2 regions of the Pseudoclavibacter sp. VKM Ac-2867 genome follow, and region 2 is predicted to be linked to the other one. Evidence: riboswitches for the same ligand, from Rfam matches in the RefSeq annotation. Region 2 holds a riboswitch; the other holds the start of a gene.

Region 1 (15,591 bases), on a different contig from region 2:
CCCGGGTAGGCGTCGTCGAGGGACACCAGCTGCGCGCTCTCGAAGCCGCGCGCCCGAAACTCCGCCAGCAGCTCCCCCGCGAGCGTCGTCTTGCCCGAGCCCGAACCGCCGTCGATGAGCACAACCGGGCGCGACCCGCGGGCGTCCACCAGCACGCGGTCCAGCAGCGCCGCGACCCTGCTCACGCGCTGCCCACGAGCCGGTACGACCCCGCCGCGACGGCCACACCGATGGCCGCGCCGGCGATCACCACCGCCGCAAGCACGAGAACGAGGTCTCGCCAGCCGAGACGTGAGGGGCGAGCCCACGTCCGCGTGATGTCCTCAGCGCCGAAGCCGCGAGCCTCCATGACGGTCGCGAGTGTCCCTGCCCGTCGCAGCGCGAGGGCCAGCAGCGCGAACGCCATCGTCATGAACCGTCGGATGGCACCGGAGTCGCCGAGACCGCGAGCGCGGCGCGCCTGGCTCATCGCCGTCCAGTCGTCGCGGAACACGGCGAAGAGGCGGATGCCCGCGAGCGCCGACACCACGAACCTCGCCGGGAGGTGCGCGACCTGCGCGAGGCCGTCGGCGAGGCGGGTCGGGTCGATGCGGCTCAACGCGACGAGCGTCGGCACGCCGATCGCGAGCACGCGCACGCCGACGGCGATCGCGAGCTGGATGGAGTTGTCGGTGATGTTCGCGTAGAGGAACTGCCCGTAGCTCGCCCCGCCGGGCTTGGCGTACAGCAGCATGCTCGTGGCGGAGACGGGGGCGGCGATGAGGAGGATCCAGCTCGATCGCAGGACCTCCATGGGGCGCACGCCGGCGACGCCGAAGGCGAGGAGCGAGAGCGTCAGCGCGACGGCCGCCGAGACGACGTCGAGCGTCGTCAGCAGGGGTATCGAGTACAGCACCGCCGCCAGGAACGGCGTGACCGGGTTCACGCGGTCGAGGAACCGTCCGCCGACGGGGAGCACCTCGAGCGGCACGCCGTCGGCGTCGACCTGGGGCGACCTTGCCGACCATGCCGGGCGGGAACCCGCCGAGGGGACGCCCGCGCCGCTGCCGCTCATGCTGGCACCTTCTCATTCTTGCGGTCGTGGGCTTCGATGCGGATGCGCTGGTCGCCGAGCACACGCACGAGCTGCTCGTCGTGGGTCACGGAGACCAGCGAGTGCCCCTCGGAGACGAGGCGAGACATGATCGTGACGAGCTCCGTCCAGGTCCTGCGGTCCTGCCCGAAGGTGGGCTCGTCGAAGATGAGCACCCGAGGCGCTGTCGCGAGGACCGTCGCGACGGACAGCCGACGCTGCTCACCGCCGGAGAGCGTGAAGGGGTGCGCTTCCGCGAGGTGCGAGAGGCGCAGCGCCGCGAGCAGCTCGTCGACGCGTTCGCTCGTCTCGCGTCTGCCCCGCCCCACCGCATCCGGTCCCACCTCGAGCTCGCGCCGCACCGTGCCGGCGACGAACTGGTGCTCGGGCTGCTGGAAGACCGTGCCGATCCTCGTCAGCAGCTGACGGGAACGCCAGGCAGAAGGATGCGGGCCGACCGGGCCCGCAGCGCGGAACCTGCCGAGTGCCCAGCCACCCCGTCGACGGTCAGCGTCTTCGCCAGCTTCACGCAGGGCACTGCTCGCACGCACGTCGCCCGCGACCGGCTTGAGCAGGCCAGCGAGCGTCAGCGCCAGCGTCGTCTTGCCCGCGCCGTTGGGCCCGAGCACCACCGTCGATTCCCCCGCCCGCAGCGTCGCGCCGAACTGCGTGTGCAGCGGATAGTCGGCACGCCCGAACCCCAGGCCGTCGGCGACGAGCAGGTCCTCGCCCGGGGCGCGCTCGCCCCGGGGAACCGTGGGTTCGTGGCCGCCTATCCACACACCCGCCGCGAGGAGCGACTCCCGCTGCTCCTCCAGGATCACGTCAGGGGCACCGTCTGCGAGCAGGTGCTGCTCAGTGCCGAGCACGACGACCCGGTCGACGCTCGAACGCCACACATCCACCCGATGCTCGATGACGATGAGCGTCGCGCCGGTGACCTCGGCGGCACGCACAACCGCCTCGCGAACCTCCTCGACACCGGCCGGGTCGAGGTTCGCGGTCGGCTCGTCGAGCAGGATGAGGTTCGGCCGCATCGCGAGCACGCCCGCGATCGCGAGGCGCTGGCGCTCACCGCCGGACAGCTGCGCGGTCGAGCGGTCGAGCGGCATCCGCAGCCCGACGGCGTCGAGCGCCTCGCGCACCCGAACCCAGGTCTCGGCGCGCGGCACACCGAGGTTCTCGCAGCCGAAGGCGACGTCGTCGCCGATGCGGGCGAGCACCGTGTTCGCCTGCGGATCCTGCAGGACCAGCCCCACCGCGCCGCGGGCATCCGTCGGATGCCTGCCGTCGACCAGCAGCGAGCCGAGCTCCTGCCCGTCGTCCTCGTGGTCGCCGAGCACCCCGGCAAGAGCCGCCAGGAGCGTCGACTTGCCCGCCCCCGACGGCCCGAGCAGCAGCACAGCTTCTCCGGGCTCGATCGTCAGGTCGAGCTGGCTGACCGCCAGCTTCGCCCGGTCGGCGTGGCGCCAGCCCCACCCCCTCGCCTCGACTCTCGCGCCCACGAGCGCTAGCCGATTCGCTTCGCGCTTCTGCCCGCCGCGAAGCGGTTCAGCGCGCCCGTCGCGGCGAGCGCTCGCGTGAGCAGCCAGCCGACGACTCCGGCCAGGACCGCACCTGAGACCACGACGGCGACGAGGTAGATCGTCAGGAATTCAGGGCCCTTCTCGATGTTCGCGCTGAGGAACAGCTCGAGCACCCACGCGGCCACGGCAGCACCCGCGCCCGCGAGCATCGCGACGCTCAGACCGAAGCGCCTGTAGAGGAAGAGCGCGAAGATGAGCTCGGCACCGAGGCCCTGCGCGATACCCGAGTAGACGGTCTCGATCGACCACTGGCTGCCGAGCAGCATGGAGACGCACGCCGCGAGCACCTCGACGAAGAGCGCAGCCCCCGGCTTGCGGATGATGAGCCCGCCCAGCACGCCGCCGAGCAGCCAGATGCCGACCGCTATGCCGCCGATCCCCGGAGTGAACGCATCCATCGCCACGAACCAGGCGTAGCCGACGCTGTTCCAGAAGATGAAGATGAGGCCCGTCGCGACACCGAGAACGGCCGCCGTGACGATGTCGATGACCCGCCAGCGGAAGCGGCTCTTCGGCGCCTTCGCCTGAGCCGGAACCTGCGCTGCCGCAGTCGGAGATGGAGTCGAGGAAGTTGTCATGCTGTGTGCCCTTTCGAGTGAAAGTGCACGGGCGCAGAGCCGTGGGCGACCCTGCTCGGAGATGTGCCTCCCTGCGCTGGCATTACCCAGATCAGGTTTGACGGTCGAAGGCTTGAGCCTTCCTCTCAGCCCGGACTACCGGACTCCCGTGAACACCCCGAGTATAGGCCGTACCGCGGCCGGAGCTACTTCTTGAGCGCCTTGATGAGTCGCGGGAGGGCGTGCCCGACCGTCCACACCAGCGGAATCGACACGACGAGCAGCGTGATGATGTTCGGACGGAAGCTCGTGCCGAACTCGTCATCGACGTACGCGCCGACCGGCACGGCCATCCCGCCGCCACCGCCGCCCGACGAGTTCTCCTGACCCTCCTCAGTGCTCTCACCACCGCCGTAGCCGTACGAGACGAGAGCGACCGGAAGGATCGTGGACTTGCCGAGTTCCACCTTCTCGCCATAGGCGAGTGTGACGCCGAGCTTCTTGACCGAGTCCGTGAGGTTCTGTGTGAGGTTCGTCATGCGGCCAGCGTAGGTCGTCGACATGCCTGCCAACCAGGAGAAGTCCTGTGTGCTTGCGGGCGAGAGCGCTCCCACCCTTTGGTAGCTTTAGTGCCTGCATCCACACGCGATGTTCTTCGATGAAGCAATAGGAGCGTGCATGAAAACGTGGCCCGGAAATGCCTACCCCCTCGGAGCGACGTTCGATGGAAGTGGCACCAACTTCGCGATCTTCAGCGAGGCCGCCCACAAGGTCGAGCTGTGCCTCTTCGATGACGACGGCAACGAGGAACGGGTGAGGCTCCACGAGCAGGACGCGCACGTCTGGCATGCCTACCTCCCTCACGTGCAGCCAGGCCAGCAGTACGGCTACCGGATGCACGGCGACTACGACCCGATCAACGGAAGCCGCTGCAACCCGGCGAAGCTCCTCCTCGACCCGTACGCGAAGGCGACGACGGGCGACATCGACTGGGACCAGTCGCTCTTCAGCTACAACTTCGGCGACCCCGACTCGTTCAACGACCTCGACTCAGCGCCCCACATGATGAAGGGCGTTGTCATCAACCCCTACTTCGACTGGGCTGGCGACCGTAAGCCCGGCATCCCCTACAACGAGTCCCTCATCTACGAGGCGCACGTCAAGGGGCTCACCGAGCTGCACCCGGACGTGCCGGAGGAGATCCGCGGCACGTACGCCGGCATCGCGCACCCCGCGATCGTGGAGCACCTCAAGCGGCTCGGCGTCACCGCCATCGAGCTCATGCCCGTGCACCAGTTCGTGCAGGACAGCACCCTCATCGAGAAGGGCCTCCGCAACTACTGGGGGTACAACACCATCTCGTTCCTCGCCCCGCACGCCGACTACGCCTCCCAGGGCACGGCAGGCCAGCAGGTGCAGGAGTTCAAGTCGATGGTGCGCACGCTGCACGCCAACAACATCGAGGTCATCCTCGACGTCGTCTACAACCACACGGCAGAAGGCAACCACCTCGGCCCGACCCTCAGCTTCCGCGGCATCGACAACGCCGCCTACTACCGGCTCGAGGAAGACGACAAGCGGTACTACACCGACTACACGGGCACCGGCAACTCGCTCAACATGCGCCACCCGCACTCGCTGCAGCTCATCATGGACTCGCTGCGCTACTGGGTCACCGAGATGCACGTCGACGGCTTCCGCTTCGACCTCGCCTCCACCCTCGCCCGCGAGCTCCACGACGTCGACAAGCTGTCCACCTTCTTCGACCTCGTGCAGCAGGACCCGGTGGTCTCGCAGGTGAAGCTCATCGCCGAGCCGTGGGACGTCGGCCCCGGCGGCTACCAGGTCGGCAACTTCCCACCGCAGTGGACAGAGTGGAACGGCAAGTACCGCGACACCGTGCGCGACTTCTGGCGAGGCGAGCCATCGACGCTTGGCGAGTTCGCGAGCCGCATCACCGGATCCGCCGACCTCTACGAGCACTCCGGACGCCGCCCCTTCGCCTCCATCAACTTCGTCACGGCCCACGACGGCTTCACGCTGAGAGACCTCGTCTCCTACAACGAGAAGCACAACGACGCCAACGGCGAGAACGGGAACGACGGCGAGAGCCACAACCGCTCCTACAACCTCGGCGTCGAGGGCCCGACCGATGACCCCGAGATCAACGCCATGCGCGCCCGGCAGCAGCGCAACATCATCGCGACGATGCTGCTCAGCCAGGGCGTGCCCATGCTCCTCCACGGCGACGAGCTGGGGCGCACGCAGAACGGCAACAACAACACGTACGCGCAGGACAGCGAGATCAGCTGGGTGCACTGGGAGAACGCCGACGAGCCGCTCGTCGAGTTCACGCGGGCCGTCGCGCAGCTGCGCGCCGACCACCCGACGTTCCGTCGACGCCGCTTCTTCAACGGCCGCGTCGAGGAGCGCGCCGAAGGATCCGCGCTGCCCGACATCGTGTGGCTCTCGACCGACGGCACGCAGATGGCATCCGAAGACTGGAACGCGGAGTTCGTGAAGTCGATGGGCATGTTCCTCAACGGCAACGCCATCGCCGGGCGCGACGAGCGGGGCGAGGAGATCACCGATGTGAGCTTCATGGTCTACTTCAACGCCAGCGAGACAGTCGTCGAGGCGACCATCCCGAGCGTCGAGATCACCTCCCACTGGGACATCGTCATCGACACCTCCGGCATGCACACCGACCTCGAGGCCGTCGAGCCGGGAGCAACCATCCCGCTCGAGCCGCGCTCGCTCGTCGTCTTGCGCGAAGCGGAGCTCAACGAGAAGCCAGACCATTCAGTTGCCGCTTCCGTCGCCGCGATGACAACCCCCATCCCCATCATCACGCGGCCGCCCCTCGGCAGCTGACCCAGCCAGAGCCATCTCAGAAGCACCTCGCGCCACGGAGACCATGATGCGGATCCCATCCAGCACGTACCGATTCCAACTGACGTCGGAGTTCGACCTCGACGCCGCCACCGAGCAGCTTCCCTACCTGGAGCGGCTCGGCGTGGGATGGGTGTACCTCTCGCCCATCCTCCAGGCGACCCCAGGCAGCACGCACGGCTACGACGTCGTCGACCCCTCGAAGGTCGACGACGAACGTGGCGGGCGCGAGGGGCTCGAGCGGTTCTCCGCGAAGGCCCGCGAGCTGGGCCTCGGCGTGCTCGTCGACATCGTCCCGAACCACATGGGAGTCGGAACACCACGTGACAACCCGTGGTGGTGGGATGTGCTCAAGCACGGCCAGCAGGCCGCCCACGCAGAGTCCTTCGACATCGACTGGGAGGCGGGCGGCGGCAAGCTCCTCATCCCCACGGTCGGCGACGACGACATGCCCAGGGAGCGAGGCGACGCGATCGCCAACGTGACCGTCGACACCGAGGCCGGCGTGCTGCGCTACCACTCCACCGAGTACCCGCTCGCGGAAGGCTCGGCACCCGAAGGCGCATCGGTGCGGGAAGTGCTCGACAACCAGCACTACCAGCTCATCCACTGGCGCCAAGGCGACAGCCGCCTCAACTACCGCCGCTTCTTCACCATCACCTCGCTCGCGGGCATCCGCGTCGAAGACGAGCACGTGTTCGAGGAAGCCCACGCGGAGATCCTCGACTGGATGCGTCACCGCCTCGTCGACGGGCTCCGGATCGACCACCCGGACGGGCTCCGCGACCCGGGCGGCTACCTGCGCCACCTCGCCGACCGAACGCGCGGAGCGTATGTGCTCGTCGAGAAGATCCTCGAGGGCGACGAGGCACTGCCCGCCGATTGGCGCACGGCAGGAACGACCGGCTACGACGCGCTCGGCCAGATCGACCGGGTGCTCGTCGACGCCGACGCCGAAGAACCGCTCGACGAGCTCGCGGCGGGAGCGGACGGCGACCCGGTCGACTGGGAGCAGCTCATCCACGAGGCGAAGCGCGCCGTGGCCGACGTGTCCCTGAACGCCGAGATCCGCCGCATCGCACGGGAACTGCGCGCGACGGGCCTCGAGGACGACCTCATCGAGGACTCCGTCGCCGAGATCGCCGCCCACTTCAGCGTGTACCGCAGCTACCTTCCGACGGGTGCGAACCACCTCACCGACGCGGCCAAGGCCGCCACCGAGCAGCGACCGGACCTCGCGGCGTCGATCGCCCGCGTCCTGCCGTTCCTCGAGGCACCAGAAGCCGAGGCCGCGCTGCGCCTGCAGCAGACCACCGGCATGATCATGGCGAAGGCCGTCGAAGACCGCTCGTTCTACCGCTACGCACGCCTCACCTCACTCAACGAGGTCGGCGGCGACCCCAACGTCTTCTCCATCACCCCGGAGCGGTTCCACGAGCTCCAGAGTGCACGGGCCCGCGACTGGCCAGACGCCATGACCACGCTGTCGACCCACGACACGAAGCGCGGCGAGGACACTCGCGCCCGCATCACCGCCCTCAGCGAGGTCCCCGAGTTCTGGGCGGAGAGCGTCGCCGAGCTCCAGAATGTGGCCCCCATCGACGACAACGCGTTCGCGCAGCTTACCTGGCAAGCGATCGTCGGCGCGTGGCCCGCATCTCGCGAGCGCCTCACCGACTACCTCGAGAAGGCTGCACGCGAAGCCGACCTGCACACGAGCTGGACCAACCCGAACGAGACGTTCGAGGGGCAGCTGCACGCGGCCGTCGACGCCGTCTTCGACAACCCCGTCGCGTCGAACGTCGTCCAGAACGTCGTCGCCGAGACGCAGGAGGCGGGCTGGTCGAACTCGCTGACCGCGAAGATCGTGCAGCTCACGATGCCGGGTATCCCCGACGTCTACCAGGGCACGGAGCTCTGGACGCGCACGCTCGTCGACCCAGACAACCGGCAGAGTGTCGACTACTCGTCGCGCACCGCGGCGCTCGACGCGATCCTGCACGGAGCGGTCCCCGCGATCGACGACTCCGGTGCTGCGAAGCTCCTCGTGACCGCGGCCTGCCTGCGCCTGCGCCGCAGCCGACCGGAGCTCTTCACCGAGTACGAGGGCATCACCGCCGACGGCCCAGCGGCAGAGCACGCGCTCGCGTTCTCGCGGGGCGGGGCCATCACGATCGGCACGCGCCTTCCCATCGGCCTCGAGCAAGGCGGCGGATGGATCGGCACGACCATCCCCCTCCCCGAGGGCGAATGGATCGACCAGCTCACCGCCGCGGTCTTCACGGGTGGCAAGGACGTCCCGCTCGCCGCCCTCCTGCAGCAGTACCCCGTGGCGCTGCTCGCAAGGTCCTAGCCGGCACCCGCATCCACACCACCTCGCTTCCCACCAAGGAGTTCTCTGTGCGCGATTCCCGCTTCGATGTCTGGGCACCACACGCCGAGACGCTAGCCCTGCACCTCGACGGCACCGAGCTGCCGATGCGGCGCACCGACGGCGACTGGTGGGTACCGGACGCGGAGCTCGAGCTCGACGAGGACACCCACGACTACGGGTACCTCGTCAACGGCGACCCGACCCCCATCCCGGACCCTCGCTCGCGGTGGCAGCCGGACGGCGTGCACGGCCTCTCGCGCACCTTCGACGCCGACCGGCACCCGTGGGTGGACGGCGACTGGACCGGCCGCCCGCTGGCAGGGTCCGTCATCATCGAGGTGCACATCGGCACCTTCACGCCCGAGGGCACGCTCGACTCGGCGATCGATCGCCTGGATCACCTGCAGCAGCTCGGGGTCGACTTCGTCGAGGTCATGCCCGTCAACGCGTTCAGCGGCACCCACGGCTGGGGCTACGACGGCGTCGACTGGTTCGCCGTCCATGAGGGCTACGGCGGACCAGCCGCCTACCAGCGCTTCGTCGAGGCCTGCCACGAGCGTGGCATCGGCGTCATCCAGGACGTCGTCTACAACCACCTCGGGCCTTCCGGCAACTACCTGGGCAAGTTCGGGCCGTACCTCTCCGATCACCACGCCACGGCGTGGGGCGACACCGTCAACCTCGACGGGGAGAACTCCGACGAGGTTCGCGCCTTCATCCGCGCCAACGTGGCCATGTGGCTGCGCGACTTCCACGTCGACGGGCTCCGGCTCGACGCCGTCCACGCCCTCATCGACGACCGGGCCGTGCACATCCTCGAGGAGCTGGCCCTGGACGTCGACGAGCTCGAAGCGCACCTCGGTCGCCCGCTGACCCTCATCGCCGAGTCCGACCTCAACAACCCACGCCTCATCACGTCAGACGAGGCAGGCGGCTACGGACTCGACGCCCAGTGGTCGGACGACTTCCACCACGCCGTGCACGTCAACCTGACCGGGGAGACCAGCGGCTACTACGCCGACTTCGAGGGTCTCGATGCCCTCGCGAAGGTGCTCGAGAAGGGGTTCTTCCACGACGGCACGCTGTCGAGCTTCCGAGGTCGCCATCACGGTCGCCCCCTTCCGGCTCGCACGCGCGCCTGGCGGCTCGTCGTCTCGTCGCAGAATCACGACCAGATCGGCAACCGGGCCATCGGCGACCGCCTCACGGCGACGCTCTCCCCCGGCCAGCTGGCCATCGCGGCCACGCTCGAGCTGACCGCGCCCTTCACACCCATGCTCTTCATGGGCGAGGAGTGGGGCGCCACGACCCCCTTCCAGTTCTTCTCCTCCCACCCGGAGCCGGAGCTGGCGAAGGCGACAACCGAGGGGCGCATCGGCGAGTTCGCGCGCATGGGCTGGGACGCCGCCGTCGTTCCGAACCCGCAAGACGTCGCGACGTTCGAGCGGTCGAAGCTCGACTGGAGCGAGCTCGAGAAGCCGGAGCACGCCCAGCTCCTCGAGACCTACCGCGAGCTCATCGCACTCCGCAGGCGGGAAGCGGACATCACCACGCCCTGGATCGATGCGAGCAGCGTCGAGGCGTCACAGGAAGACGGCACGCTGGTCATCACGCGTGGCGGTCTTGTCATCGCCGTGAACTTCTCGGCAGACGAGCGGGACCTGCGAGTCGACCGAGCCACCGAGGTGCTCTTCTCCACGGACGCACGGGCCACGCTCGGCCAGAGCTCCGGCACCGTCACGGGCGCACCGGTGGGCGCGTCCGCCGTCCCGCTCCGCCTCCCAGCTGAGAGCGCCGCCGTCATCCGCGTCAGCTAGTTCCCGCCCGACTGCGCGGAGGTCCGGGCGGGAACGCCGCTCAGCGAGCCGGGAGCGCCGCAGAGTCGGCGGCGGCCCGCGCTGACCAACATCAGTGCACATTCGGACGCAGCCGACCAGAAACCGGCACAACCGCCGGAACCTGCACTGAAGTTGGACACAGTCACCGCGAACCGAGCCCGGAACCGGGGCGGGGAAGGCCGGAGCGGGGCGATGTTCTCGTGGTCATCGCAGTGCCTCGGCGTACCCTGTCGCGCATGTGCAGAAACATCACAGAGCTGCGCGGGCTCGAACCAGCCGCGAACGACAACGAGATCGAAGCCGCCGCCCGCCAGTACGTGCGCAAGGTCTCCGGCATCACGCACCCGACAGCGCGCACACGCGAGGCCTTCGAGAAGGCGGTCCGCGAGATCGCGCACATCACCGAGCACCTCCTCGAGGACCTCCCGGAACGGCGCCAGCCGCCGAAGACCGTGCCGCCGCTGCGTCGCCCAGAGGTGCAGGCCCGCATCTCGGCCCGGGAAGCGGGCGGGGCAAGCAGTGCCACCACGACAAGCGGCGCACAGGCGGCGTCCTAGGCGCGCACACCCGACGGGCCTGCCGTCTCAGTGCTGGTTCGGGGCCTCATCCTGCTTGCGATTCGCGCGTTCGCTGATGCCGACCGTGCCGTCGCTGCGTTCCCCGCGGCCGAGCAGCGACGCCGGTCGAAGCGCGAACTTCCCGAAGCGGGCGACCGCCTGGTCGACGGCGCGCTCCGCCGCCTCCCAGTCGTCGTCTTCCTCCGCCCCGAAGAGCGACAGCTGCCCCGAGCTCCCTGCCTCCACGAGCCGCTCAGCACGCACGCCGATGAGGCGCACCGGCCTGGGCGGCACGAGAGCCGCGCGCAGCATCTCCCGCGCGGCGAGGTACAGCGAGTGGCCGACATCGCTGGGCTCGCCGAGCGTGTGCGAGCGCGTGATCGTCGAGAAATCGGACCAGCGCAGCTTGATGCCGACCTGGCGCGCCTGCAGCCCCGCGCGACGCAGGCGCGTCGCCACCGCATCCGCCTGAGCCCGCACCTCGCGCTCCAGGAAGACGAAGTCGGTCACGTCCTCCAGGAAAGTCTGCTCGTGGCTGATCGACTTCTCACGGCTCGCCTCCTCGACTCCCCGCTCGTCCCTCCCCCACGCGAGTGCGTGCAGCTTGCCCGCCCCCGCCTTGCCGACCGCCCGCTCCAGCACGGGCCTCGGCGTGTGCGCGAGGTCGAAGACCGTGTGGATGCCGATGCCGCGCAGCTTCGCCTCGCTCTTCTCGCCCACACCCCAGAGCGCGCCGACCGGCAGGTGGTGCAGGAACGGGATCGTCTCCTCGTGCGGGATCACGAGCATGCCGTCCGGTTTGCACTTGCCGGACGCGAGCTTCGCCACGAACTTGGTGGATGCGGCACCCACCGAGCAGGTCAGCCCCGTCTGCGCCTTCACCCGCGCGCGAAGGCTCGCCGCGATCTCACCCGGCGAGCCGAACAGCAGGCTCGCGCCGGACACGTCGAGAAACGCCTCGTCGATCGAGAGCGGCTCGACGAGCGGCGTGAACTCGCGGAAGATCTCCATGACCTGCTGCGAAGCAGCACGGTACTTGCCCATATTGCCCTGCAGCACCACCGCCTCCGGGCAGCGGGCGATCGCCTGATGCATCGGCATGGCGCTCCGGACGCCCCTGGCCCGCGCCTCGTAGCTGGCGCTCGACACCACGCCCCGCTCCCGAGTGCCGCCGACGATCACCGGCTTGCCGACGAGATCGGGCCGCTCGAGCAGCTCGACGGCCACGAAGAACGCGTCCATGTCGACATGGAGGATGCTCGCGGACGCGTCGCGGTCGGACGCCGCACCTGTCTGCCGCACCCCCATGTCTTTCCTGGTCATGCATCCATTGTGCGTCGCCCCACCGACATCTGCTGGACGCTCTGCGCGAATAGACTCTGCGCATGCAGCTGAACGAGTCTCGCGCCTGGACCGCCTTCTACGCACCCGGAACCCCGAAGGACATCGAAGTCCCCACAGGATCACTCCCAGACATGCTCGCGGAGATCGCCGAGCGATTCCCGGACAAGCCCGCGATCGAGTTCTTCGGCGCCCAGACGACCTTCTCGGAGCTGCAGGACCAGGTGCTGCGGTTCGCGCAGGGCCTCCGCCGGATCGGGGTGAAGCGAGGCGACAGGGTGGCTCTCATCATGCCGAACGCGCCGCAGCATGTCGTCGCCTTCTACGCGGTGCTGCGGCTCGGCGCCGTCGTCGTGGAGCACAACCCGCTGTACACGCGCGACGAGCTCCGGACTCAGTTCGAAGACCACGGTGCCGAGATCGTCATCGCCTGGGACAAGGCCGCTCCGACCGTGCAGTCCCTGCCCCACAGCCTCGGCATCCGCCACGTCATCGCCGTCGATGTGACGAAGGGCATGCCGCTGAAGACGCAGCTGCTCCTCCGCCTGCCGATCGCCAAGGCGCGCGCGTCGCGCGCCAAGCTCAGCGCCAAGGCTCCGGGAACGGTGCCGTTCGAGAAGCTCGCGAAGCAGCAGCTCCTCGATGCGAGCATCCCGACGCCCGGACCCGAGGATCTCGCGAGCCTGCAGTACACGAGCGGGACGACCGGCCACCCCAAGGGCGCCATGCTCACGCACCGCAACCTGTGGTCCAACGCCCGTCAGGGCGCGGCGTGGATGCCCGAGTTCACGGCAGGCAACGAGACCATCTACGGCGTCCTCCCCATGTTCCACGCGTTCGGCGTGCTGCTGTCGGTCATCTACTCCGTGAGCGTCGGCGCGAAGGCCGTGCTCTTCCCGACGTTCGACCCCGAGCTCGTCATCGAGGCGTCCAAGAAGTCGCCGGCGACGTTCATCCCTGCCGTCCCGCCCATGTACGACCGGCTCGCTCGCGTCGCGAAGGACGGCAAGCTCGACCTCTCCGGCGTCATCTACGCGATCTCCGGCGCGATGACGCTCAACGACGGCATCGTGCACCGGTGGGAGGCCGTCGCAGGCGGACAGCTCGTCGAGGGCTACGGCCTCACGGAGACCTCCCCCGTGGCGCTCGGAAACCCCTTCACCGACAAGCGCAAGACCGGCACCATCGGCATCCCCTTCCCGTCCACGCACATCAAGGTCACCGACCCCAGCGACCCGAGCACGGAGGTAGAGCTCGGCGAGGTCGGCGAGCTGCTCATCCAGGGGCCGCAGACCTTCCAGGGGTACTGGAACCGCCCCCAGGAGACCGCTGAGGTACTCATCGAGGGTGGCTGGGTGCGCTCCGGTGATCTGGTCGTGCAGGACGAGGATGGATTCGTGACGGTCGTCGATCGCAAGAAGGAGCTCATCATCACGGGCGGCTTCAACGTCTCGCCCTCCGAGGTCGAGCGGGTGGTCACCGAGATCCCTGGTATCGCCGAGGTTGCCGTCGTCGGGATCAAGCGCGGCGGGGGCGCTGAGGCGGTCACCGCCGTGGTGGTGCTCGACGCGGGGGCGACGTTCGACGAGGCGGCGGCCCGCGCCTTCGTTCGCGAGCGACTTTCGGAGCACAAGGTGCCTCGCTCCTACGTCGTGTGGGAGGAGCTCCCGAAGTCGCTCATCGGGAAGGTGCTGCGCAAGAAGGTGCGCGATGCGCTCCAGCAGAACCGCAACGCGACAGCTGCGCCAGCCGATGACAGCGCCGCTCCGGATGCGGATGGCGGAGCTGCGGCCGAGTCAGCCTCCGACACGACCGCAAAGTAGCGGGTGGCCCGCCCCTGCGACGCACGGGGCGGGCCACAGCCTCGGGAGGCGCTCAGCCCCCTGCGACGTACCGTTCGCCGTCTTCACTCAGGCGGGTCCCCGTGGGGCCTTCGAGCTCGATCAGGCCGGCTCGTGCTGCCTGCCGGACCGATGCGGCGAGGTTGACGGGGACACGCCACGTCATGCGCTCGAACGCGTTGGCGATCGCTGCCGCGGAGACCTCACCATCGGCGCTGAGGATGGCGGCGACCGCGATCGCGATGCGCTGCCCGTTGTTCGTCGGCTTGAGGTCGGAAGCGAGGTCGTCGAGACTACGCCTCGCCTGCGAGGCGGCACGGGATCGGCTCGACGCGGCGCCGCGCGCGCCCGCCCTCGTGCGGGATGCGATGGGGGTGCTGGTGCTCCCACCGAGGCTGTCTGGGGCTGAGTCGTCGGCGCGTCCTGCAGCGGACGCTCGCCCTTGACCAGCACGGACTCGAGTCGATGCGCGCACGGACGAGCCCGGGTTTCGCACCCGGCCGGGCTTCGCCGCTTCATCCTCGACTCGCACCGGCGCACCGGTCGCGGACGCGGGCGAGACGGCTTCCGGGGTCTTGGCGCTGTTGATCCCGGAGGGGCGGCGCGCGCGTCTGGCGCTGGACTGCGCCCCCGAATCGACGCTGGCGGCACCGGAGCCGCTCCGGCCGGACGACCTGGTGGGCGCCTCGTCCACCGTCGGCGCATCGGGGGCCACCGTGCGGATGTCGATGGGAGAGAGATCTGCCGCATCGACGCCGAACTCGACGACGGCGGTCACGTAGGTATCGAAGACCGCACGGTGCACGGAGGTGTCGTGCTGCTCGACAAGCGCAACGATGCCAGGGATGGCGCGGATGAGGCGTGCGAAACCGTGCGCCTCGTCGCCCTCGTCGGAGAGCAGCGCCGCGTCGCGAACGGTGCGCTCACGCGCGCTCGGTTCGGTTTTGCCCGGCTTCTTCTTGCCAGCTGCGGGAGCGGAGCTGCCTGGCGTCTTCGCGCCTGGCTTCTGTACTTCAGGCTGCGGTGTCGCGCTGAGCCCGTCGTCCGGAGCTGACGCGCGAGACTTCTCGGCAGACGAGTCCTGCTCGAGGGAGCTCTTGCCGATCTGCTTGGCTTCGCGGCCGGGCTTGCCGATCTTGCTCTTCTTGCCCGACTTCGCCTTTTCGTCCGATTTCGCTTTCTTGTCCGACTTGCTCTTCTTGTCTGACTTGGCTTTCTTGTCCGACTTGGCCTTCTTGTCCGACTTGCTCTTCGTGGCGGACTCGGCGTGCTGCTTCTTGCCCTTGGGCTCTGCCGCGGCGACGGGCTCGGCAGCTGACGTCGCGGCCACGTCTTCGAGGGAAGCCGGCCGCAGCACCGTCTTGGGCGGCTGCACGCGCTCCTTCTTGACCTTCGCCCGAGGGCCGCCCTGGGTGGCGTCGGGTCGCTCGACCGGCGTGTTCTTGCCTGACTTCTTGTTCGACTTCTTGCCCATACGACTCACTGCTCCGTTCACCGAGGCTCTGTGGCTCTGACGCTAGCGCCAGAGCCACA
Region 2 (15,591 bases):
AACCATCTGCCCTCGAACTCGACGCGGTGCACCTTCGCCGCATCGAGGAAGCGGTCCGTGGAGGCGTCACGGATCTCCGCGTCGTCCTCCCAGCTGTCCCAGAGCCTGCGCACGACCTCGACGAAGTCGTTGGCCTCGGCGAAGAGGTCGCCGAGGTCGGCGGTCGATGCGCGCTCGAGGGTCTCCAGGAACTCCGCCGGGTCGCGGCGCCCGAAGTGCGTGTGGTCCGACCCGATCGAGAGTCGAGCCTGCCAGCCGGCGCGACCCTCGCTCGTGTAGTCGAGCGTCGCCACAGCCTTGGAGACGTGGAAGGGCTCGGTGTGCGTCGTCGTGACGGTCGGGATGAGACCGATGCTGTGGGTCACGGGGGCTACCCGCGAGGCGATGAGCAGCGCATCCAGTCGACCCCGAACCTCGTCGGTGCGATCGTCGTCGTGCAGCCGCTCGGACGACTGCAGCGCCAACGAGTCCTCGATGGATACGAAGTCGAGGAGCCCCTGCTCGGCGAGCTGGACGAGCCCCACCCAGTAGTCGGGCGTGAAGAGCTCGTCCGGACGAGCGCTCGGCTCCCGCCAGGCGGCCGGGTGGAGGCCGGCGCCATCGAGTGCGACGCCGAGGTGGATTCGGGGTGGGTTCGTCATGGTCTGACGCTAGGTGGCGCCTCGCGGCGGGACCACGGCGCCTGACGCACCCCGTTACGCGTCGCAACGTGGGGACATGTTCGTGGAGGCTCCTCGCACCAGAGGCGAGCATCATCGGGGCATGGCTATCAAGGGCGTACTTGCGCAGATCACCGTGTCCGACCTGGCTCAGGCTACGGAATATTACGGCAGGCTCTTCGGCCGCGGCCCCGACGAGAATCCGATGCCCGGACTTCTGGAGTGGCACTTCACAAGCGAAGCCGGCCTGCAGCTCTGGGCCGACTCGAGCCGCTCGGGCAGATCCACGGTGGTGTTCACCGAAGACGACCTCGCCGGTGTCGCCGAACGGCTCGACGCGGCCAGGATCGAGCACGGCGGAATCGAAGACGCCACTCACTTCCAGATCCTCCAGGTGCTCGACCCGGAAGGCAACCACGTGGTCTTCACGAGCGCAGGGAGCTAGGCGCGAACTGCGCCGGGGCTACAGTGTGGCCGTGCACGGGAGCCCGATGAGTCGGGCTGAGAGGGAGTACTCGAACTCCGACCGTTGAACCTGATCTGGGTAATGCCAGCGAAGGGAGTCAACCCACCCGTGCCGTCACGCTCCGACGGAAGGCACGCACATGGAAACCATCACCCAGGACCCGCTCGCATTCGGGGTGGGCGCACGAGTCACCGTCTCGGTCATGTCCGACCGATACGTCGACGTGATCCTCGCCGCACTCGACGCCGCGGACGCTTCCGGCCTCGTGCTCGAGACGGGCGACGTGAGCACCTACGCGGGCGGCGACGAGCAGTCACTGCTGCGCTGGCTCACCGACCTCTCGCAGCACATCGCGGCGACGGGACTGCACGCCTCCATCCAGGTGCTGCTGTCTCGCGGCTGCCCCGGCGAGGCCGTGTGCGATCTGCCGGGAGGCGCCGGCCCCAGGCGAGTGGATGCGCCCCGCGGCCGGAGGTCTGGCAGCTTCGCGAGTGCGGAGTGGGCGCTCTACCCCCTCGAGGATGCGGGCTCGGCGGAGCGGACGCCCGACCACATGCGCGAGATCTACGCGGCCATAGAGACGGCGAAGGCGAGCGGCACGTTCGTAGCCTCCGAGCACTTCGTGACGAAGCTCAGCGGCGACCTCGGGCGCGTGCTCGAGACGGTCGCGGTCGCCTGGGCGGGGGTCGGGGCGCACGTGCAGCATGTGACGAGCCACCTCACGATCTCGCTGAACAGCCCCAGCCACGCAGGCGGCCAGGCAGACACAGCAGTTGACTCGGCATTCGACGCAGCAGCCGAGGCCCGCGCATGAGCCTCAAGCTGCGAGACATCGTGCTCATGGTCGTGCTCGGCACGGTCTTCGGCTTCCTGTACTGGGCGCTCGTGCAGGCGTGGACTGCGCTCTCCATCGCGATGGGGCCGGCCGGCGACCTCGCCCAGCACTTCCTCTTCGGCGGCTGGCTGCTCGTCGCGCCCATCGCGATCGCCATCATCCGCCGGCCGTTCGTCGGTGTCATCGCGGAGGTGCTCGCCTCCGTCATCGAGGTCGTGTTCCTCGGCTCTGCCGTCGGCCCCCTGCTCTTCGTCGCCGCCGCCATCCAGGGCATCGGCAGCGAGCTGCCGTTCGCGCTCGGCCGGTACCGGAAGTACGGCTGGCTGCGGTACGCGATCTCCGGCGCGCTCGGCGCCGGCCTCGTGTTCTTCTACTCGGCGTTCCGCTCAGGCTGGTACGGCCAGGAGATCCTGTTCCTGCGCTTCGGCATCCAGGTCGCGTCCGGCATCATCCTCGGCGGCCTCCTCGCGAAGCTCATCGTCGATTCGCTCGTGCGCACCGGCGTGCTCGACAACTTCGCGATCGTGCAGGACTCGAAGCCGCTCGCCGTGCGCCGTGCGGCCTGACAGCTCGAGCGTCGACATCTCGAGCGTCGACATCGAGGCGGTCGGCTTCGAGGCGATCCACTCCTCGGGAGACGGGCTCGGGCCAGTGGATCTGCGCGTGGCGCCCGGCGAGCACGTGCTCGTCATCGGGCCGTCGGGGGCGGGGAAGTCGACGCTGCTGCAGGCGCTCAGCGGGGTCATCCCCCACAGCGTCCCCGCACAGGTCAGCGGGCGCATCCGCATCTGCGGGGTGGATACGCAGGAGTCGGACGTGCCGCGCCTCTCCAGGTATCTCTCCGTCGTCGCGCAGAACCCGAGCTCATCGGTGTGCCTCCCCGACGTCGCCGACGAGATCGCGTTCCCGCTCGAGAACCACGCCTGGGCTCCCGAGGCGATGGGGCCAGCGGTTGACGCGGCCCTCCACCTCGTCGGCGCAGGGACGCTCGCGGACCGTCGCACGGCGACGCTCTCGGGTGGCGAGACCCAGCGCGTGGCCATCGCCGCGGCCATCGTCACGGAGCCCCGTGTCCTGGTGCTCGACGAGCCCACATCGATGCTCGACCCTGCGGGAATCGCGTCGGTCCGACAGGCGGTCGACGCGGCCTCTGCACGAGCATCCACGATCGTGCTCGTCGAGCACCGACTGGACGAGTACGCGGGAGCGCGCGGCATCGCGGGCCTCCCGGGACGAACGGTCGTGGTCGCGCGCGGTGGTGTCATCGCACACGACGGCCCGACGGCGCGCGTGCTGGTCGAGCACGCAGCGGAGCTGCAGGAGGCCGGGTGCTGGCTGCCGCTCGACGCGGAACTCGCCGCACTCACCGGCCTCGAGGGCGGACTCGCGAACGACGAGGTCGCGGACCGTGTCGCCGCGCTCGGGGCGCGCGCCGCAACTGGCGCAGCCGCAGCGGCGCCCTCGACGCCGACCCGCGAGGCGGAGGTCCTCAGCGTCGATAGCCTCGACGTCGTCGCTGGCGGGGCCCCGAAGCGCCCTCGCGCGAAGAACGCCGTAGAGGCGGTCCTCCGAGGCATGAGCTTCAAGCTCAGAGCGGGTGAGGTCGTGGCGCTCCTCGGCCGCAACGGATGCGGGAAGTCGAGCCTGCTGCGAACGCTCGCGGGTCTCGCGCGGGCGGGCTCGGGGCAGGTGCACGGCCCCCGCCCCGGCCTCATCTTCCAGAACCCGGAGCACCAGTTCTCCCAGCCGACAGTGCGGCGCGAGATCGAGCACGGCCTCGGAGCGGATGACGCGGAGCGCATCGCCGAGCTGGTCACCCGCTTCGACCTCTCGGCACAACTCGACCACAGCCCATTCCGCCTCTCGGGCGGGCAGCAGCGGCGGGTGAGCATCGCCGCCATGCTCGCCCACGACCGGCCGTTCCTCCTCGCCGACGAGCCCAGCTTCGGCCTCGACCGCCGTTCGAGCATTGCCGCGATGCACGCCCTGGAGCGCACCGCGCGCAGCGGCTGCGGCGTGCTCTTCTCCAGCCACGAGCTGCGTGCCGTCTGCACGTACGCCGACCGCGTGCTGGTCCTCGCCGAAGGCGGTCTCCTCGCCGAAGTGACGCCGTTCGAGCTCCTCGAGGACGAGAGCCTCCTCGCCGCAGCGGGCCTCGAGCGAACGCCGCTGCTGAGCTGGCTCCAGGCGCGGCGCTTCCCCGCCGAGCGGGCACGCGCGATCCTGCGCGAGCTCGACGGCGCCGCGACACGGGTCGCGGCATGAGTCCCGCACTCGAGCGCCGCAACCCCACCGTCAAGCTCGTGGTGCTGTTCGCCTGCTCGCTCGCGACGCTGTTCATCCTGAACCCGCTGACCCTTGGCGTGCTGACCGTGCTCGCGATCATCGCCACGCTGACGACGACGAGGCTCACCCCGGGAAGACTGCTCGCCGCATCCGTCCCCTTCGTGGCGTTCGGGATCGGCCTGGTCATGGTCAACGCGCTCAGCCGCCCAGGGAGCGAGATCCTCGAAGGTCTGCCGGTTCGGGTGACCAGCGAGGGCCTCGCCATCGGGTTCGCGCTGGCGCTGCGCACGACGGTCATCGGCATGCTGTCGATCGCGTTCATCGCCAGCACTCCGCCCCGTGACCTCATGACGAGCCTCACGCAGCACGCGCGGCTCAGCCCTCGCTTCGCATACGCCCTGCTCGCCGGATTCCGCCTCCTGCAGCTGCTGCCGAGCGAGTGGCAGAGCATCCGCGCAGCGCAGGCCGTCCGGGCGCCGCTCGGACGAGGCGGTACGCCGCGCACCGGTGTCACCGCGTTCGGCACGGCCGCGTTCTCGCTGCTCGTCGTCTCGATCCGCTCCGGTGAGCGCATCGCCCAAGCCCTCGAGTCGCGAGGCCTCGGAGCGGGTCCACGCACCGTCTGGCGGCCGGTCGCGCTCGACACCCGCGACGCAGCACTCGCCATCGTCGTGCTCTGCGCGTTCGCACTCGCGGCCATGCTCGGCATCGCCGCAGGAACGGGGCTGTCGCTTGTCTGAGAACAGCACGCGTCAGCTCACGCTCGTCGGAATGGTCAACCCGCCGACGCAGCGGTACGCCGCCGCTTGGCGCCACCCGCACTCGAACCGCGACTGGCTGCACGCCAGCTCGTACATCGATATCGCGCGACTCCTCGAAGGCGGCGGCTTCGACCTGATGTTCCTGCCAGACGCGCTCGCGATCCCGGAAGACGCGCTCGGCGACGTGGCGACGACCCTCGCCAGCGGCGGCAAGGGAGCCGTGACGCTCGACCCCATCACAGTGCTGAGCGCCGTCATCGGGGCGACGCGCAGCATCGGACTCGGGGCGACCGTGTCGACCTCGTTCCTGCCGCCGTACGCCATAGCGCGGACGCTCTCGAGCCTCGACCACCTCTCTGCGGGGCGCGTGGCCTGGAACATCGTGACCTCGACGACGGATGCCGAGGCTCGCAACCTCGGCCTCGACCGCATCCCCCCGAAAGAGGAGCGCTACGACCGCGCCGACCGCGTCGTGGCGCAGGTGCTCGAGCTCATGGGCACCTGGGGTCCTGCTGCGCTGGTGCAGGACGCCCAGAGCGGCGTGTTCGCCGACCCGAGCCTCGTCTCGCGCACTCCGGCGCCCCGCGAACGTGCGGCGGCACCCGGCCCGCTGAGCCTCCCGAGGAGCCCCCAGGGGCATCCGGTGCTCATGCAGGCGGGCGCCTCCCCGCGCGGCATGCAGTTCGCCGCGAGGTGGGCGGAGCTGGTCTTCGTCGCGGCCGACGGCATCGACGGCAACCGCGCGGTGCGCACCGAGCTTCGCGAGCGGGCCAGACTCGCGGGACGCGACCCGAACGAGATTCGCGTGTGCGCAGCGATCCAGCCGATCGCTGGATCGACGCGCATCGATGCAGTGGGCGTCCGCGACTCACTGCTCGCGCACATCGACGAGGCCTCGGCCGTGCGCTCGCTCGTGCGGCTCATGCACGCGAACGCCACGACACTGCGACTCGACGAGGACGCGGAAGGCTTCCTCGCCGCGCACCGGGGCGCGACGGGAAGCGACGGCTTCGAGGACATGCTCGCGGCAGTGTCCGCCAGGGAGGGGCTCACCGTCCGCGACCTCGCCCTGCGCCAGTCGTTCGACCAGCTCACGCCCTCCCCGCTCGGCAGCGGCGCCGACATCGCCGACGAGCTGTGCGAGTGGCAGGATGCGGGGGCGGCTGACGGCTTCGTCGTGACCCCGGCCCTTCTCCCCGGCTCGCTCGAGGACTTCGTCGAGCACGTGGTTCCCGAGCTGCGCAGGCGCGGCCGCATCAGCGAACCTGCCGATCAAGCTCCTGGTCAGGATCCCGGTCGACCCGGCGACGAAGCGCCCTTGGCGCCGACGCTGCGTTCGCGCCTGGCCGCCAAGGACGCCCTGAGAGCTCAGCCCTGAGAGCTCAGTCCTAAGCACCCCAGCTGGCCGACTGACCCGCGGCGGCCCGCTGCTGCGGCACACCCCACGGGTTCGCGTCCTGCAGTGGCTCCGGGAGTGCCTCCTGCGGCGCACCCTGGTAGGCGACACCGCGCAGGAAGCGGGAGATGGATGCGGTGCCGACCGACGTGGAGGTGTCGTTCGACGTCGCCGGGTATGGCCCGCCGTGCTGCATGGCGGGCGTGACGGCGACGCCGGTCGGCCAGCCGCCGAAGAGCACTCGTCCCGTCTTCCTCGCGAGCCCCGCGACGAGCGCGGAGAGCGCGGGCGACTGCTCACCGTCAGCGGCGTGCACTGTGCCCGTGAGGTTGCCGACGTACAGATCGTCGAGGCTCGGCGCAAGCGACGTCTCGTCCTCGTACTCGACGATGACCGAGAACGGCCCGAAGACCTCGTCGAGCAGCGTCTCGTCGCCCGCCGCGAGCTTGCTCGCCGGCACGGCCACGATCGTCGGCGTCGCCCACACGTTGCCATCGTCATCGCTGCGCACAGCGCCTTCGGCGACGACCCGTACACCGTCCGCGTCGAGCACGGCCGCCCGACGTTCGAGGTACGCGCGGCCGATGCTCGGGTTGAGGAGCCGGTGCTCCGGGGCCTGCTCGGCCGCCTGCGAGACGCGCAGCTGCAGCTCGGCGGCCGCATCCGTCGCGGGAACCCAGAGGAAGCCGGGCTTCGTGCACAGCTGACCTGCCGAACCGGCGACCGATGCCGCGTAGCCTGCAGCGATCTCCTCGCCGCGCTCCGCGAGCGCAGCCCCCGTCACGAAGACGGGGTTGACGCTGCCGAGCTCGCCGTAGAACTGGATGGGGCGGGGGCGGGCCGCGGCCTTGTCGGCGAGCAGACGTCCCACGCGGATCGATCCGGTGAAGGTCCCGACGTCGACGCGGTTGTCCTCGAGCACGGTGACCCCGGCCTGCTGGCCGATCACAAGCGCGAAGACGCCATCGGGGGCGCCGGACTCGCGGAGGGCGCCCTCGACGACGCGGGCCGTCGCCAGGGACAGCTCCGGGTGCCCCGAGTGGCCCTTCACGATGAGCGCGCATCCCGCCGCGAGCGCGGCGGCGGAGTCGCCACCGGCCACGGAGAAGGCGAAGGGGAAGTTCGACGCGGAGAAGTTGACGGCGACTCCCACCGGCACGAGCATCCGGCGCACGTCGGGCCGCGGGCCGAGCACGAAGTCCGGGTCGGCCTCGTCGAGTCGGACGTCGAGGTACGAGCCGTCGCGGATGACGTCGGCAAAGAGGCGGATCTGCACGGTCGTGCGCTTCAGCTCGCCCGTGAGGCGGGCCTGGGCGAGGCCGGTCTCCCGCATGCCGACGGGGATGAGCTCCCCCGCCGCGGCGTCGAGCGCGTCGGCGACCGCGATGAGGGCGGTGGCGCGCTGAGTCGGTGGGGTCGCCGCCCAGAGAGGGGCGGCCACGGCGGCTGCCGCGAGGATCTGCTCGAGCTCGACGTCGCTGGTATGCGGGGTGGGTGTGCTCATCGATGAGTCCAATCTAGAATTCGAATCCTGCCGGGAAGGGGTCTGTCGGGTCGAGCATGTACTGGCCCATGCCGGTGATCCACGCGCGGCCGGTGATGGTCGGGATCACGGCCGACCTGTCACCGACCTGGACCTCGTCGATGAGCTGGCCGGTGAAGCTCGTGCCGATGAACGACTCGTTGACGAAGTCGGTGTGCAGCGGCAACTCGCCTCTGGCGTGCAGCTCGGCCATGCGCGCGGAGGTGCCGGTGCCGCAGGGTGAGCGGTCGAACCATCCAGGGTAGATCGCCATCGCGTGGCGCGAGTGGGCGGCGGTGGAGCCGGGCGCGATGAACTCGACGTGGTGCACGTGGTCGACACCCTCGATGGTCGGATGCTTGGGCGCGTCGTGGGTGTTGATGGCGTCCATGATTGCGAGACCGGCACGCATGATGTCGTCTTTGCGGGCCCGATCGAAGGGCAGATCGACGTCGTCGAGGTCGACCATGGCGTAGTAGTTGCCGCCGAACGCGAGCGAGTAGCGGAGCGCGTCGATGCCGAGTTCCGGCACCGGGACTACGGCGTCGAGGCGTTCGCAGAAGCTGGGCACATTCTCGATGGTAACGCTAACAGCGCGTCCTTCGCTCACTTCGACGCGAGCGATCACGAGACCCGCCGGAGTATCGAGCCGGATGACGGTCTCCGGCTCGTGGACCTCCACCATGCCCGTCTCGACCAGCACCGTCGCCGTGCCGATCGTCCCGTGACCGCACATGGGCAGCAGTCCGGAGACCTCGATGTACAGGACGCCGAAGTCGGCATCCGGGCGCGTGGACGGCTGGAGGATGCTGCCGCTCATCGCCGAGTGCCCGCGCGGCTCCCGCATCAGGAACGTCCGCAGGTCGTCGCGATGCTCCTGCACGTACAGCCGCTTCTCGTTCATCGTGGCACCGGGGATGACCCCGATCCCACCCGTGACGACCCTCGTCGGCATGCCCTCAGTGTGGGAATCGACGGCGGAGATGACTCGTGATGCTCGCATGCGAAAAAACCTCGTGATCGGAAGTGAGGGGCCGCCCAGGGCGGGGGGACGCCCCGGGCGGCCGGCCCAGCGAGATGAGGGGGGATCGCCCCGCGGGCCAGACGCAACCAGCGCTATTGCCGGATTGCGTCGCATTGGTGCGGGAAGAGCCCCCGCAAGCAGACGGCAGAGAGGCCAGGAAAGCGACCCCCGTGTCTGCTGCGACCCTACTTGAGGGTGGCGAGCGCGTCGAGGGCGCGCTGCGTGTCGGCACGCACGCGCGCCTCCATCTCCGGCGTCAGCGCAGCGCGCGGCGGGCGGCACGGCCCGCCGTTGCGGCCCACCATGTCCATGCCGAGCTTGATGGCCTGCACGAACTCCACGCGGGAGTCCCAGCGGAACGCAGCGATGAGGCTCTTGTAGATCTCACGTGCCTCGACGTAGCGGCCCGCGGCCATGTGGTCGTAGATCGCCACGGCCTCCGCGGGGAAGACGTTCGGGTAGCCGGCGAACCAGCCGGTTGCACCGTCGATCATGAGCTCGAAGAGCACGTCGTCGCTCCCCGCGATGACGTCGATCGTCGACCCGGCCGCCTCGCAGGCCTCCTGGATCTCGAATGCGCGCCGGACGTCGCCGGAGAACTCCTTGACGGCGACGATGCCGTCGATCTTCGCGATCTCCGCGACGAGCTCCGGGCGGAGGTCGACCTTCGTGTCGAGCGGGTTGTTGTAGATCATGACGGGCAGCCCCACTTCAGCGACCTTCGCGAAGTGCTCGATGACATCCGCATCCGCAGACCGGTACATGGTGGGCGGAAGGCAGAGCACGCCATGGGCGCCATCTTCCTTGGCGAGCTGCGCCCAGTGCTGCGCCTGGTGCCACCCTGGGCCGTGCACGCCCGCGACGACGATGCCGCGGTCACCCACAGCCTCGACGGCGACCTGCACGACCTTGCGGCGCTCCTCGTCGGTGAGGGACGAGTACTCGCCGAGCGAGCCGTTGGGGCCGACGCCACGGCAGCCGTTCTCGATGAGCCAATTGCAGTGCTCGGCGTACGCCTCGTAGTCGACGGCCAGGCCGGCGGGAGCAGAGGCGTCCTCCTTGTAGGGAAGGGCCGTCGCGACGACGACTCCGCCGAGGTCGAGGTGGGTTGAGGCTGCTTCGGTCATGGGTGTTGCCTTCCTGTCAGGGGATGCTGTTCTTCTGAGGTTCCTGCCAGCTCAGCGAGCCGGATGGGGGTCTGGATGGGCCGACGGTCGACGATGCCCTCGTCGAGGCCACGACCGAGCACCGTCTCGATGAGCTCCTCAGCGCTGCGGCCGCAGATACGGGCCTGGCAGATGCCGAGACCGGCTCGAGTGGAGAGCTTCTGGGAGCGCAGACTGTGCGAGCGCGTGGCGGCGGCCTTCCGCCGCAGCTGACCTGCGGTCACCTCTTCGCAGCGGCACACGATGGTGTCGTCGCGCAGCCACGCCTGCCAGCCCGGCCGCACGCCGTGCGCCGCCTCGATGCGCTCCGCGAACGAACCGAAGATCGCGCGCTTGCGCTGGGCCGTGCTGATCTGAGGGTCGCTGGACGCGCCACCCGCTGCGCAGTGCCCGGCGACGCGCCCCTCGGCGAGGGAGAGGTCGACGCCGCCGATGCCCGTCACCTCGCCCGCCGCGTAGACGTCGGAGGTGCTCGTGGCGCAGGACTCGTCGATGACCACGAACCGGCTGTCGTCGAGCGCGCAGCCGGCCGCGATCGCCACCTCGAGGCGAGGCGTGAAGCCGTGCGTCACGCAGACGGCGTCGCACGCGACCTCTCGTTCACTGCCGGCGATGGGCCGCCACTGAGCGTCGACGCTCATGATCGTGACGCGCTCGACGCGCCCCTCCCCGTGCGCCTCGACGACCGCTTCGCCGACTCGATACGGGATCCGGTGCCGCAGCTGACCGGCGACGTAGCCGAAGAGCTCCTGCACCTTGCCGGGGGCACCCGCGAGCTGCCACGGCTTGGGCAGCCAGCCCGAGGCGAGACGTGGGATGCGGTTGGCCTCGACGACCTCCACGACCTTGGAGCCGACCTGGGCGAGTGAGGCCGCGACGGGAAGAAGGAACGGACCCGCGCCGGCGACCACGACAGTGTCGCCGACCGCGATGCGCTCGCTCTTCGCGAAGGCCTGAGCAGCACCCCCGGTGTAGACGCCGGGGAGGTCCCAGCCGGGAAACGGGAGGGTGCGGTCGTGAGCACCTGTCGCGACGACAACCGCGTCGGGCTCGAGGGTCGAGCGAACGCGGTCGGCTGCGTCGGACGTGCCGGTGAGCAGCTCCAGCGCGGGCAGCCCGACGGCCCACACGCTCGTCTCGCTGAGCAGGGTGATCCGGGCGTGCGAGCGGACACGTCGGTCGAGGTCCAGGAACGTCGACCAGCCGTGGTGCATCGCGGCCTGCCCCTCACCGTCGCGCTCCTTCGGCAGGTGACGCCAGTACTGGCCGCCGAGCTCTCGACTCGACTCGATGAGCGTCACGCGGGCCCCGGCTTCCGCGGCGGCCAGCGCGGCCGCAAGACCTGCGGGGCCACCGCCGACGACGGCGACATGGCGCGGCCTCGACTGCTCGGTCTGCGTCGAGCTCATTGTGAGCTCACCTCATCCCCCTCGCACGCACGCCTCTGGCACGCTCGAACATCCGGCACGCCGTCCACCGTGACAAGGCAGTCGAAGCACACGCCGATGCCGCAGAACAGGCCGCGCGGCTTTCCCGCGACGGCGGTCTCACGCCAGGAGACTCGACCGGAGCCGAGCAGGACGCCCGCGATGCTCTGCCCCTCGAGGCCTTCCACGGTCTCACCGTCGACGGTGATGCGCACGGGCTTGTCGGCGAGCTCGCTCATGCGACCGCCTCCAGCTCTGAGGCGAGCGTCGCGCGGGTCGGCGAGAACAGGGCTGCATCGATCTGCGTCGATCTGCCGTCCATGAGGTCCCCGATCAGCGATGCCGTGGGCAGGGAGAGGCCGATGCCGGCACCCTCGTGGCCGGTGGCATGCCAGAGGCCCGGCAGGCGCACATCCTGGCCGATGAGCGGCAGGTGGTCTGGCATGAAGGGGCGGAAGCCCGAGTAGCTGCGAATGACGGCCGTCTGGGCCAAGAAGGGGAAGATCGAGATCGCCTTCACCGCGAGCTGCCCGAGCACGTTCGCGCGGAACGCGTCGTCGAAGCCGACCTGCTCGCGACTCGAGCCGATGAGCACCGTGCCCCCGGGAGTCGATTCGACAACACTCGAGGTCATGAGGCCCGCGTCGCCAGACCCGACGGCACCGACGTAGTCCGCGTCGTACACCTTGTGAAACACGCGCTGGGGCATCTTCGCCGTAACGAGGACGACTCCGCGGCGCGGACGAACGGGGAGGGGTACGCCGAGCGTCGCGGAGACCTCGCCGGACCACGGGCCGGCGGCGACGACGATCTCGGCGCCGCGCACGTCACCTGCCGAGGTGCGGACACCGACGATGCGGCCGCTCTCGCGGATCGCGCCGACCACGTCGTGATGCTCGAGGATGCTCGCCCCTCGTGCCCTGGCGAGGGCGACGAGTGCTTCGTTCGCGATGGTCGGCTGCACCTGGCTGTCGCCCGGGTACCAGACGGCTGCGGTCATCCGCTCGGTGATCCACGGCTCGAGCTCTCGAGCCTCGGCGTGCGTGACGGGCTCAGCCGAGACCTGCGCGTCGCGCTGCGTGGACGCGAAGTCCAGGAGGGCGGCCGCTCCCCCGTCGGTCGTCGCGACGACGAGGCCGCCTTTGGCCTCGAACTCGATGTCGGGGAAGTCGTGGCCGAGCTCGTCGCGGAAGGTTCCGGCGAGCGACGACCAGGCTGCGTTGGCGAGCTTCGAGAGCTCGAGCTCGGCGCCTGGCCCCTTGTCCGAGACGAGCAGGTTGCCTTCGCAGTGGGCGCTTGTGCCGCTCGCGACGCGACCGCGTTCGACGAGCGCGACTCGCCGACCACGGCCGGCGAGCTCGGCAGCACAGGCCGCTCCGATGATGCCACCGCCGATGATCACGACGTCGTACCTGCCCATCTCGCACCTCCTGTCAGTAATATGTCACACACCATCCAGTGGTGCAAGCCTGGCCCGCCCCACAATCGGGACGGGCCAGCGAAGCGTCCATCCGCGACCGGCCAGCAGAGCCGACCAGCCCCGCGAGCGCGTTCAGCCCAGGTACGCCTCGATGACCGCCTTGTCCTTCGCCAAGTCGGCAGCGAGGCCCGAGAGCGTCACGCGGCCATGCTCGATGACATAGGCACGATGCGCCACCTTGAGCGCAGCACGGGCGTTCTGCTCGACGAGCAGCACCGTCGCACCATGCTCATTGATGCGCCCGATGAGCTCCATGACCTGCTTCACGACCAGCGGAGCGAGCCCCATCGACGGCTCGTCGAGCAGCATCAGCTTCGGGCCGCCGACATACGCTCGCGCGATCGCCACCATCTGCTGCTCACCGCCCGACAGGGTGCCGCCCTGCTGAGCGCGTCGCTCGAGGAGACGCGGCATGAGCTCGTAGCACTCCTCGACACGCTCAGCCACGACTTTCTGGTCCTTCACCTGGTAGCCACCGAGCAGGAGGTTCTCGTGCACCGACATCGTCGAGAAGATGCGCCTGCCCTCAGGCACGTGGATGAGGCCGTCGCGCACGAGGTCCCACGGCTTCGCATTCGAGATGTCCTTGCCGCGCCACATGATCGTTCCGCGCTTCGCTCTGGCCAACCCAGAGAGCATCGTGAGCGTGCTCGTCTTGCCCGCGCCGTTGTTGCCGAGCAGAGAGACGACCTCGCCCTCGTTGACCTCGATCGACAGACCACGAAGCGCTTGCACGCGCCCGTAGAAGAGATCCACATCCTTGATCTCGAGCTCGACGCTCATGATCGGTCCCCCTCGTCCACTCGCTGGTTCTCGGGCCCGCCGTCTGGCTCGCCCTCGTGCTGGTCCTCGGGATCCTCGACGCCGAGGTACGCCTCGATGACCCGAGGGTCGTTCTTGACATCCGCGGGCAGACCGTCGGCGATCTCTCGGCCGAAGTTGAGCACGATCACGCGCTCCGAGATCTCCATCACGAGACCCATGTCGTGCTCGATGAGCACGATTCCGACGCCGAGATCCCTGATCTTTCGAATCAGGGCGATGAGCTCCTGCTTCTCGTTGTGGTTGAGGCCAGCAGCAGGCTCATCGAGTAGCAGCAGCTTGGGCTGCGTGGCGAGTGCCCGCGCGATCTCCACTCGGCGCTGCTCGCCATACGGCAGCTGCGACGCGAGCAGCTCGTCATCGAGCGAGTAGCCGACGAAGTCGAGCCAGCCGCGCGCATCCTCGAGCGCCTTGGCCTCGACCTTCTTGTAGCCGAACGTGTGCAGCATCGTCTGGAACACGTTCTGACGGATGCGCGCGTGCATCGCCGTCTTCACGTTGTCGATGACCGACATGTCCCGGAACATGCGGACGTTCTGGAAGGTGCGGCTCAACCCGAGGCGCGTGATCGTCGACGGCTGCTTTCGCATGATGCTCTCGCCGTCGAAAGTGATCGAGCCCGATGTCGGCCGATAGAAGCCGGTGATGCAGTTGAACGCACTCGTCTTGCCCGCCCCGTTCGGCCCGATCACCGAGATGATCTCACCCGCGTACGCATCGAACGACGTTCCGTCGACCGCCTTCACGCCGCCGAACTGCAGCCGCAGATCACGGACCGAGAGCAATGGCTCCCCCCGATGCGCCCGCCTGAACTCCTCGGCGACCGCGGTCACCGACTCCGTCTTCGGCACGTCGATGGGCGCCGTGCCGTACACGTCACCCGTGCCTGAAACCTGGCTCATGCCTGCTCCTTCGAGAGGTCGATGTTGGCGTCGGGCGCCTCATGGGCCGAGAAGCCGTCCTTCGGAGACGGCGCCTCGCCCTTGGCTCGCGACTTGAGGAACGGCAGGATCGCCGTCGCCGGCCAGATGCCCTGCGGCCGGAAGATCATCATGATCACCAGCAGCACGCCGAACACCAGGAAGCGCCAGTCGGAGAACTCGCGCAGGATCTCGGGCAGCAGCGACACAAGCAACGCGCCGACGATGACACCCGGGATGGAGCCCATGCCGCCGAGCACGACCGCCATGAGCAGCAGGGCCGAGTTGAGGAACACGAACGAGGTCGGACTGATCGCCGTCTGGTGCGCTGCCATCAGCACACCCGCGAGTCCGCCGAAGACGGCGCCGAGCACGTACGCGCCGAGCTTCGTGGTGTACGTGTTGACACCCATGGCCTCGGCCGCATCCTCGTCATCCTTGATGGCGCGCCAGGCGCGACCCATCTTGCCCTTGCCCAGCCTCGAGGCGGCGATGATCGCGGCACCACCGGCGATGATGACGCAGAGGAAGTACAGCAGGATCTTGCCGTTGAACTCGATGCCGCCGATCGTGAGACCATCCGCGAACGACCAGCCGAAGAACTCGAACGTGTCGATGCCGGAGATGCCGGACGGGCCACCCGTGACCTCGAGATTGTTCGCGGTGAGACGGATGATCTCACCGAACCCGAGGGTCACGATCGCGAGATAGTCGCTGCGCAGTCGCAGCGTCGGCCCGCCGATGATGAGCCCGGCGAGGATGCACGCGACGATCACGAACGGGACCGTCGCGATGAGGGGCATGTCGAGCAGCGTGTTCAGGACGCC

What was found. A riboswitch is a leader RNA that binds a small molecule or an ion and turns the genes downstream of it on or off. The one in region 2 is predicted to bind thiamine pyrophosphate.
Region 1: linked by a shared signal. The riboswitch ahead of ITJ67_RS16420 (ECF transporter S component) and the one ahead of ITJ67_RS02010 (YkoF family thiamine/hydroxymethylpyrimidine-binding protein) in region 2 are both predicted to bind thiamine pyrophosphate.

What each region holds. Positions count from the first base shown of each region.
Region 1 covers NZ_JADKSL010000020.1:23,729-39,319, reverse strand. Annotated here, with positions in the region: gene ITJ67_RS16435 (cobalt ABC transporter) at 1-185, opposite strand, end outside; gene ITJ67_RS16430 (energy-coupling factor transporter transmembrane component T family protein) at 182-1,054, opposite strand; gene ITJ67_RS16425 (ABC transporter ATP-binding protein) at 1,051-2,577, opposite strand; gene ITJ67_RS16420 (ECF transporter S component) at 2,583-3,236, opposite strand; TPP riboswitch at 3,288-3,397, opposite strand; gene ITJ67_RS16415 (hypothetical protein) at 3,422-3,754, opposite strand; gene glgX (glycogen debranching protein GlgX) at 3,894-6,089, shown strand; gene treY (malto-oligosyltrehalose synthase) at 6,136-8,460, shown strand; gene treZ (malto-oligosyltrehalose trehalohydrolase) at 8,508-10,298, shown strand; gene ITJ67_RS16395 (DUF2277 domain-containing protein) at 10,556-10,876, shown strand; gene ITJ67_RS16390 (DNA polymerase IV) at 10,904-12,199, opposite strand; gene ITJ67_RS16385 (long-chain-fatty-acid--CoA ligase) at 12,262-14,040, shown strand; gene ITJ67_RS16380 (hypothetical protein) at 14,093-15,532, opposite strand.
Region 2 covers NZ_JADKSL010000001.1:447,130-462,720, reverse strand. Annotated here, with positions in the region: gene ITJ67_RS02020 (LLM class flavin-dependent oxidoreductase) at 1-641, opposite strand, end outside; gene ITJ67_RS02015 (VOC family protein) at 763-1,104, shown strand; TPP riboswitch at 1,130-1,239, shown strand; gene ITJ67_RS02010 (YkoF family thiamine/hydroxymethylpyrimidine-binding protein) at 1,265-1,939, shown strand; gene ITJ67_RS02005 (ECF transporter S component) at 1,936-2,526, shown strand; gene ITJ67_RS02000 (ABC transporter ATP-binding protein) at 2,516-4,225, shown strand; gene ITJ67_RS01995 (energy-coupling factor transporter transmembrane component T family protein) at 4,222-4,986, shown strand; gene ITJ67_RS01990 (NtaA/DmoA family FMN-dependent monooxygenase) at 4,979-6,385, shown strand; gene ITJ67_RS01985 (aldehyde dehydrogenase family protein) at 6,396-7,907, opposite strand; gene ITJ67_RS01980 (proline racemase family protein) at 7,921-8,928, opposite strand; gene ITJ67_RS01975 (dihydrodipicolinate synthase family protein) at 9,135-10,076, opposite strand; gene ITJ67_RS20100 (FAD-dependent oxidoreductase) at 10,073-11,524, opposite strand; gene ITJ67_RS01965 ((2Fe-2S)-binding protein) at 11,521-11,781, opposite strand; gene ITJ67_RS01960 (NAD(P)/FAD-dependent oxidoreductase) at 11,778-12,962, opposite strand; gene ITJ67_RS01955 (ABC transporter ATP-binding protein) at 13,095-13,805, opposite strand; gene ITJ67_RS01950 (ABC transporter ATP-binding protein) at 13,802-14,746, opposite strand; gene ITJ67_RS01945 (branched-chain amino acid ABC transporter permease) at 14,743-15,591, opposite strand, start outside.